2 regions of the Micromonospora sp. WMMD998 genome follow, and region 1 is predicted to be linked to the other one. Evidence: riboswitches for the same ligand, from Rfam matches in the RefSeq annotation. Region 1 holds a riboswitch; the other holds the start of a gene.

Region 1 (4,573 bases):
GCGGCCGGGGCGCTGCTGGCCGAGGTCGAGGGCACGGTCGGTGTGATCACGCCGGTGCCGCGCCGGGACGAGGTGGCCGGCTGGCTGGGCCAGCTCGGCGCCGGCCGGCTCCAGGTGGTGACCAGTCTCCAGGCCAAGGGCATGGAGTACGACGGGGTGGTGCTCGTCGCGCCGGGTGAGATCCGGGCCGACCCCGGCTCGGGGGTACGCACGCTCTACGTCGCGCTCTCCCGGGCCACCCAGCGGCTGACCACGCTCGACCCGGTGGGGTGACCCACCCTCACTTGCACACATAGCGATGTGAGCATAGATTGGTTCCGGCCGAGGCACGGAGCGGAGGTGCGCGGTGGGCGCAGGTCATGACCACAGCGGCGCGGTGACGAACGCGGCGCAGCGCCACGCCGGCCGGCTCTGGGCGGCGTTCGCGCTGCTCACCGTGTTGATGCTGGTCGAGGCGGTGGCCGCCTTCACGACCGGCTCGCTCGCGCTGCTCTCCGACGCCGGGCACATGTTCACCGACGTGCTCGGCATCGGCATGGCGCTCGCCGCGATCACCGCCACCCGCCGCGCCCGGACCGATCCGCAGCGCACGTTCGGGCTCTACCGCCTCGAGGTGCTCGCCGCGCTCGCGAACGCGGTGCTGCTCGGCGCCGTCGCGGTCTACGTCCTGGTCGAGGCGGTACGCCGGTTCGGCGAGCCGCCCGAGGTGCTCGCCGGGCCGATGCTCGTGGTGGCCGTGCTCGGGCTGCTGGCCAACATCGCCGCCTTCGCGCTGCTGCGAGCCGGCGCGCAGGAGAGCATCAACCTGCGCGGGGCATACCTGGAGGTGCTGGGCGACCTGCTGGGCTCGCTCGGGGTGATCGGCGCGGCGCTCGTCATCGCGTTCACCGACTGGTGGTGGGCCGACCCGGTGGTCGCGGTGGCGATCGGCCTGTTCATCCTGCCGCGCACCTGGCGGCTCGGCCGGGCCGCGGTGCGCATCCTGGTGCAGGCCGCGCCGGAGCACCTCCAGGTGACCGCGGTGCACGACCGGTTGGCCGCCGTGCCCGGCGTGGCGGAGGTGCACGACCTGCACGTGTGGACGCTCACGTCGGGGATGGACGTCGCCTCGGCGCATCTGACCACCGACCCGCGCGCCGAGGTCGCCACCGTGCTCGCCGCCGCCCGGGCCGCCCTGCACGAGGACTTCTCGATCGATCACGCCACGTTGCAGATCGAACCCGGAGCGTCCGCCGGTGGCTGCGGACCGACCGAGTGGTAATTAGGACAAACTTAAATCTGAGTGGCTATTGTTGGCAATTGCCGGTTTTGCCCGGTATGCGGCTCCGGCTGGTGGAGCCGGGTCCGGGCAGCGCCGGTAGGCTCGATCGCGGTCATCCCGCGGGCGTCACTCCGGCGCCGGTGGAGCGGCCATCGCCTAATCGCCCGTGGGGCGAGCCGGGGAACCACGTACGTGGGGTGCATCCGCGTCAGCGGTAGGGATCTTCCGTCCCGAACCCGTCAGCTAACCCGGTCGGCGGTTGACGGAAGGACACGTGAATGCCCACAGTGGCACCTGTACGACGGACGGCCGCCCGATTGGCGGCCCTGCTCGTCGCGACGCTGGCCCTCGGCGTCGCGACCGCGCCGGTCTCCCCCGCCTCGGCGGCGGCACCGACCGGCCGGCTCGCCGCCGCACCCGGCGATGACGACGAGGGCGGCACACCGACCCTGCGCGCCCAGCTCGACGCCGCGAGCAAGGGCTGGCTGGAGGCGAAAGGCGCGCTGAACCGCTCGGTGACCCGCCAGAAGCAGCTCAACGACCGGCTCACCACGATCGGCGCGGAGCTGACCGAGCGCGACGCCAAGGTCGGCGAGATCGCCGGGGTGGCGTACCGCACCGGCCGGATGGGCACCGCCGCGGCGCTGCTCGCCAGCAACAGCCCGGAAGGCTTCATGGACCGGGCCGCGGCGCTGGAGACGGTCGCCGCGAACGAGGACCGGACCCTGCGCGAGCTGATCGCCACCCGGGACGAGGCGGTCCGCACCCGGACCGCGCTCACCGTCGAGATCAGCGAGCAGCGCAAGCAGGTCGCGGTGATGGCCAAGCGCAAGGAGCAGGCCGAACGGGCGTTGGAGGTGGCCAACCGCAAGCCGGCGGCGAGCGCCGGCAGCAGTGGCGGCAGCAGCGCCCGGGGCTCGTCCTCGGCCAACGCGAAGCCGGCCAAGCGCAACTCCGACGGCTCGTGGCCGGCGGAGTCGTGCAGCGTCAACGACCCGACGCCGGCCAGCGGCTGCATCACCCCGCGCACGCTGCACGCGCTGCAACAGGCCAAGGCGGCCGGCTTCACCAGGTACGTCTCCTGCCACCGGCCCAGCGGCTCGGGTGAACACCCGAAGGGACGGGCCTGCGACTTCGCGGCCCAGAAGAACGGCTTCGGCGGCGTCGCCAGCGGCGGCGACAAGACGTACGGCAACAACCTGTCCGCGTACTTCATCCGCAACGCCGACCGGCTCGCCGTGCTCTACGTGATCTGGTTCAAGGAGATCTGGCTGCCCAGCAGCGGCTGGAAGTCCTACAGCGGGGGCAACGGCGACCCGTCCAGCGACCACACCAACCACGTGCACCTGTCGGTCTACTGAGCACTACGCTCCCCGACGTACACCGGGTGTCGCCGCGTGGCCCACGTCGTGGGCCACGCGGCGACCGACGATCGGTGGCATGGGACGACTCTCGCCGACCGGTCGCAAGGCGCTGCTCACCGCGCACCTGGTCACCTCGCTGGGCTGGCTTGGCACCGACCTGGGGCTGCTCGCGCTCGGCGTGGCCGGACTGCGCGGCGCCGACCCCGAGGTGGTGTACCCGGCGGCGGCGCTGCTCGCCACCTGGCTGTTCGCGCCGCTGAGCGTGGCGGTCTGGTTGGTCGGCACCGCCAGCGCGCTGCTCACCCCGTGGGGCCTGCTGCGCTGGCGCTGGGTGCTGGTGAAGTTCGCGCTCACCACCGTGATGCTCGGCCTGGTGCTGCTCCTGCTCACGCCCCGGATCCGGCACCTCGGCGCGCTCGCCGGGGCCGCCGACACCCACCTGCGGGTGGATCTGGTGGTGCCGCCGGCCGTCTCGACCACGCTGCTCCTGGTCGCCACCGTGCTGTCCACGTACAAGCCGTGGGGACGGCTGCGGCGCAGCGGCTGACTCGCCACGTCAGGCCGGTCGACCCTCCAGGGTCGCGCCGAGACGGGCGGCGAGACCCAGGTGGGCGGCGCGGGCCTGCCGGAACGCGTAGCCGAACAACGGCGCCGGTGCGGTGAGCGTGATCTCCACGTCGATCCGCACCACGCCGTCGGGCTCGTCGCGCATCCGGGTGTGGTTGCGCACCGTCGTCGCCGGCTGCTGCCGGGCCACGGTGACCACTTCGTCCTCGTTGGCGATCAACACGTCCGCCTGGTAGGTCACCGGGAAGTGCAGCGGGCCGAGCTCCAACCGGTCGGTGATCGCGTAGCTGGCGAGCGCGCCCGGCCGGGGCGGCAACTGGCGGACCCGCACGATCAACGGATGCAGCTCACCCTGCCGGCTCAGGTCGCCGAGCAGGGCCACCGCGTCCGCCCGGCGGCACCGGGCCTGCACGGTGTAGCTGAAGCTGTCGCTGCTCTGCAACCCGTCCCCCTCGCCGTCATGGGTCCGGACGATCGTCCCGTACCGGGGCCGGGCTGGCAACGGGTCGAAAGTCCCCGACCGGCGAGGGCCGGGTGGAGTCAACGCGAGGCGCCGACGATGGGGGGGCGGTGACGCTCAGGCGCCGGGGAGCACCTCGGGCGCCTCGTCGGCGAACCACGGCTCGGGCGCGCCGAAGAGGCCCAGCAGGCCGGTCACCCAGAGCTGCCGGTGCACGAACCGGCTCGGCTCGGTGACCACGAGCTTGACGCCGCTGACCTCGCACGTCTGGAAGCCGGCGACCATGGCGCTGATGCCGACGGAGTCGATGAACGTGACGAGCCGCATGTTGAGCTCGATCCGTGCGGGACGCCCCTTGGCCAGCACTTCGGCGATCGACTCCCGCACCTCGTATGCGGTGTCGACATCGATCTCCCCGCGGGGCGCGATCTGGACAACACCACCCGGACGCATCGACTTCACGATCGACAGGCTCACGCGAGCACCTCCACTCGCCCCTTCGGGCGCCTCATCAGTACGCGGGCCGCGACCGAGAGTATTCCTCCAACGGCCCCGGTCGCCACCCCCGGGGATGAGCAATTTGCGGACTGGGCACACCTGGGCGAACCCAATCCGGACTTGCGGGTTCCGATTTCCTCTTCGTCGCGGACCGCGACCGGCCGAACGACTGGTCCGAGTCGGCCGATCCGCCGACCCAGGGTAGCGGGCGCACGCACGTCGCGGCCAACACCCGTTCCCCGGCGCGTTCACCCGCTTCGTCCCGTTCCGCCCCCTAACACCCCCGCCGTCCGCATCCCGGGAGCCCGGAGATCTTGGTACGGAACCGCCCCGGCCGGGGCGGTTCCGTACCAAGATCCAGCCCCGTGTGGTTTGGCGGAGGGGTGGGCGGGGCACTGCCCCCGGGAGTCAAGCGTGACGTGC
Region 2 (4,573 bases), 1.5 Mb from region 1:
GGGTGCCGGGCGACGCTGAGCTTCTGGCTGCACATCGACAGCGCGGAGTCGACCTCGACCGTCGCCTACGACAAGCTGACCGTCAAGGCCGGCAGCACCACGCTTGCCACCTACTCCAACCTGAACAAGGCCACCGGCTACGTGCAGCGGTCCTTCGACGTCTCGTCGCTGGCCGGCACCACGGCGACCATCTCGTTCAGCGGCGTGGAGGACTCCTCGCTCCAGACGTCCTTCGTCGTCGACGACACCGCGGTCACGCTGAGCTGATCGCGACGCGAGCGGCCGGTCGTCCTCCGAGACGGCCGGCCGTTCCGCGTTCCCGGCGGCCGGCCGGGCATCCGGTCAGGCGGGGCGGGACGCGGCGGCGCGGTCGCGGCGGATGCGCGCGGCCACCTCGTGCATCGTCCGGCTGAACATCTCCGCCTGGTCGGGCAGGCCGCCGAGCCGGGCGGCGAGCGCGTCGGTGTCCGCCCGGGCCGAGGCGCTGACCTGCGCGTCCAACTCGGTCAGCGCGGCGTTGACGGCGACGACCAGGTGTCCGCAGAGGACATCCAGCGGCTCGTCGGCCAGCGCCGGGTCGACGGCGACGGAGTCCAGCCGGCCACCCTGGACGGCGACCGCGCGGACCCGGCCGCCGGCCGCCACGCCCTCGGCCCGGAGCAGCTCGCCGGGCTCGCCGTCGGCGTGCACGGTGGCCCGGGACCGCATCGCGGCCAGCGCCTGCTGGGTGCGGGTCAGCAGCTCGTCGAGGCTCGCGGCGGCCGAGAACGCATCGTTGGTCATATCCGCGCTTTCTTCACGTCCTAGCCAAGCCTCGTGACCATAGCAACCGTTGCCGTCGGAACCTCGTCACCCGGCGTACCGGACCGGCCGCCGACGCCGCACGCAGGACGTACGCCGGCCGCGCCCGGCGTGTCGCGCGACGGCGAACGCCCGGCCGGACGACCCGGCCGGGCGTTCCCGTCACCCGTCGGCGCGGCCCGTCCCCACGGAACCGCGAGGCGGTCCCGTGGGACGCGACACGGATTCGACGATCAGCCCAGGCGCAGCCGCTGCCCCGGGAAGATCAGGCCCGGGTCCGCGCCGACCACGGCCCGGTTACGCGCGTACAGCGCGCGCCAGCCCCCGTCGACGTGCTTCGTCGCGGCGATCTCGGAGAGGGTGTCCCCGGGCCGCACCTGGTAGGTGCCCGCGACCGGCGCGCTGCTGGAGCGCTTCGGCGCGGACGCCTTCTTCGGCGCCGACGCCCTCTTCGAGGAGGTGGCCTTCTTCGCCGACGTGGTCGAGCCGGACGCCTTGGCGGCGTACTTCTTCGTTGACCCGCCCTTCTTGCCGCAGACCGGCCAGGCGCCGATGCCCTGCCCGCGCAGGACCTTCTCGGCGACGGCGATCTGCTCGGAGCGGCTGGCCAGGTCGGCCCGGCCGGCGTACTTCTGGCCGCCGTAGCCGTTCCACGTGCCGCGGGAGAACTGGAGCCCGCCGTAGTAGCCGTTACCGGTGTTGATGTGCCAGTTGCCGCCGGACTCGCACTGCGCGACGGCGTCCCAGTTGACACTCGCGGCGCTGGCCGGGGCGGCCGGCCCGAGCAGTGCCACGGCGCCGGTGGCGGCACCGGCGACGATCGCGCCGACCGCCGTTCGGCGGGCCGCGGCCCGGTGGGCGACGATCCGGCGGTGCCGGGCTGAGTATGCAGTTGACATGCGGATTCCTCCACGCCGACGAGGTGAGCTGTCGGGTTCGGGCCGAGGAGCCCGGCCGCCGGTGGCGGCTTCACCCCGAGGTGACGTGCACCGTGGAACCTGTGGGTCCCCCGCTCCCGCCCGAGTTCGGTTCCGCCGGGCCGGCGGCGGGATTAGGCGTTACCGGCCCGTGGTGTCCGCGACTGCGAACGGAACCGACGCTAGGGACGAATTTCCGCGATTGCCCACTTCTTGTGACGTTCTTCACCCGGCCGGGCGATCGGGCCAGGCGCGCCCAGCGATGGCGGAATCGGTCGTGCCACCACGGGACCACCTACGTCCAGGATGGCGGGTAGGCGGCCGGGACGGCCGGTGACGGAGCTACCGTGGGCGGGACCGGGCAAGATCATGCGAGGAGCGGGGCGGATGACCGAACACGGACACGAGCTGACCTTCGGCGGCTTCCTCACCCCCGCCGCCGGACGCCCCGAGCAGGTGGTGGCGCTTGCCACACTCTGCGAGCAGGTCGGGCTGGACCTGGTCACCTTCCAGGACCATCCGTACCAGCCCGGCTTCCTGGACACGTGGACGCTGATGTCGTACGTGGCCGCCGCCACCGATCGGATCGGCCTGGCCGGCAACGTGCTCAACCTGCCGCTGCGCCAGCCGGTGGTGTTGGCCCGCAGCGTGGCCAGCCTGGACCTGCTCACCGGCGGCCGGATCGACCTCGGGCTGGGCGCGGGCGCGTTCTGGGACGCCATCGAGGCGACCGGTGGCCGGCGGCTCTCCCCCGGCGCGGCGGTCGACGCGCTCGACGAGGCGATCCAGGTCATCCGGGAGGTCTGGGACACCGATCGGCGCGGCATGATCCGGGTGGCCGGCGAGCACTACCGCGTGGTCGGGGCGAAACGCGGGCCGGCCCCGGCGCACCCGGTGGGCATCTGGGTGGGCGCGTACAAGCCACGCATGCTGCGGCTGGTGGGGCGCTCCGCGGACGGCTGGCTGCCGTCGCTGGCGTACCTGCCCAAGGGGCCGGACGAGCTGCCGGCGCTCAACGCGCTGGTCGACGACGGCGCGCGGGCCGCCGGCCGGGACCCGGCCGCGATCCGCCGGATGCTCAACGTCACCGGCACGTTCGCCCGCGCGTCCACCGGCTTCCTCGCTGGCCCGCCGGAACAGTGGGTGGAGGAGTTGGTCGGGCTCACGCTGGAGCACGGCATCACCACCTTCATCCTCGGCAGCGACGAGCCGCGCGCGATCCAGGTCTTCGCCCAGGAGGTGGCGCCGGCGGTCCGGGAGCTGGTCGCCGCCGAACGCACCGCGCCGGGCAGCGGCGCCCGCGCCGTCGCCGAGGAGCAGGCCGCGACCGGCGGCCCGACCGCGCTCGCGGTCACCCCCACCCCGGACCCGGGGGTACGCCTGAGCGCGCGCCGCCTCTGGGACGAGGCGGACCGCCCGAGCGCCCCGCCGGCACCGGCCGGTCACGTCTACCCGGCCCGCGGGCAGGCCGCCGGGCAGCACCTGGTGGACGTGCACGACCACCTGCGCCAGGAGCTGGCCCAGGTGCGCGACCTGCTGGAACAGGTCAAGCGCGGCACGGTCTCGCCGGGCGGGGCGCGGGCCGCGCTGAACGAGATGACGATGCGGCAGAACAACTGGACGCTCGGCGCGTACTGCGCGGCGTACTGCACGGTGGTCACCCAGCACCACGGCCTGGAGGACGCCTCGATCTTCCCGCACCTGCGCCGCTCCGACGCCGGCTTGGCGCCGGTGCTGGACCGCCTCGAGGAGGAGCACGTGGTGATCCACGGGGTGGTGGAGAGCGTGGACCGGGCGCTGGTGGAGCTGATCCGCTCCCCCGGTGACTTCACCGCGTTGCAGGACGCGGTGGACCTGCTCACCGACACGCTGCTGTCGCACCTGTCGTACGAGGAGCACCAGATCGTCGAGCCGCTGGCCCGCCACGGCTTCTTCCCCGGCCAACTGTGAAAGGAGGGGGCCCCGCTTAACGCCTGCGGTATAGGAGGGGGCCCCGCTTAACAGCTCTGCTGCACCTCCCCCGGCTGGCCCGGGCGCGAGGTGTTAACCGGGGCCCCTTCCTATCGTGTAGGCGATAGGAAGGGGCCCCTCCTAACACCTAGAGGTTGCGGGCGAGGCGGTCGGCGAGGACGCGGGTGAAGCGGGCCGGGTCGGTCAGCTCGCCCCCCTCGGCCAGCAGCGCCATGCCGTACAGCAGCTCGGCGGTCTCGGTCAGCGCGGCGGTGTCGCCGCCCTCGCCGTGGGCCTTGCGCAGCCCGGTGACCAGTGGGTGGGTCGGGTTCAGCTCCAGGATCCGCTTGACCCGGGGCACCTCCTGGCCCATCGCCCGGTACATCTTCTCCAGCGTCGGCGTCATGTCGTGCGCGTCGCCCACCACGCAGGCCGGCGACGTGGTCAGCCGGGTGGACAGGCGGACCTCCTTGACCGTGTCGGCGAGCGCGTCGCCGAGGAAGGTGAGCAGGTCGGCGTACTCCTGCCGTTCGGCCTCGGCCTTCTCCTTCTCCTCCTCGGTCTCCAGGTCGACCTGGCCCTTGGCCACCGAGCGCAGCGTCTTGCCGTCGTACGCGCCGACCCGCTCGACCCACACCTCGTCCACCGGGTCGGTGAGGATCAGCACCTCGTAGCCCTTGGCCCGGAACGCCTCCAGGTGCGGGGAGTTCTCGATGGTGGCCCGGTTGTCGCCGGTGGCGTAGTAGATCTCGGTCTGCCCGTCCTTCATCCGCTCGACGTAGTCGCGCAGCGTGGTCGGCTCGGCCGGGTCGTGGGTGGAGGCGGCGCGGACCAGGTCGAGCAGCGCGTCGGTGTTGTCCGGGTCCTCCAGCAGACCTTCCTTGACGACCGGCCCGAACTCGGTC

Evidence for each region. Region 1 has a riboswitch for cyclic di-AMP ahead of O7619_RS25765 (hypothetical protein). Riboswitches for the same ligand answer to the same signal wherever they lie in the genome.
Region 2: linked by a shared signal. The riboswitch ahead of O7619_RS19400 (transglycosylase family protein) and the one ahead of O7619_RS25765 (hypothetical protein) in region 1 are both predicted to bind cyclic di-AMP.

What each region holds. Positions count from the first base shown of each region.
Region 1 is NZ_CP120740.1:5,729,956-5,734,528, forward strand. It holds gene O7619_RS25755 (AAA family ATPase) at 1-273, shown strand, start outside; gene O7619_RS25760 (cation diffusion facilitator family transporter) at 347-1,261, shown strand; cyclic di-AMP (ydaO/yuaA leader) riboswitch at 1,405-1,535, shown strand; gene O7619_RS25765 (hypothetical protein) at 1,540-2,622, shown strand; gene O7619_RS25770 (hypothetical protein) at 2,702-3,172, shown strand; gene O7619_RS25775 (SRPBCC family protein) at 3,182-3,694, opposite strand; gene O7619_RS25780 (STAS domain-containing protein) at 3,770-4,129, opposite strand.
Region 2 is NZ_CP120740.1:4,241,636-4,246,208, forward strand. It holds gene O7619_RS19390 (M4 family metallopeptidase) at 1-267, shown strand, start outside; gene O7619_RS19395 (YbaB/EbfC family DNA-binding protein) at 343-783, opposite strand; gene O7619_RS19400 (transglycosylase family protein) at 1,035-1,700, opposite strand; cyclic di-AMP (ydaO/yuaA leader) riboswitch at 1,699-1,869, opposite strand; gene O7619_RS19405 (LLM class flavin-dependent oxidoreductase) at 2,106-3,668, shown strand; gene htpG (molecular chaperone HtpG) at 3,817-4,573, opposite strand, start outside.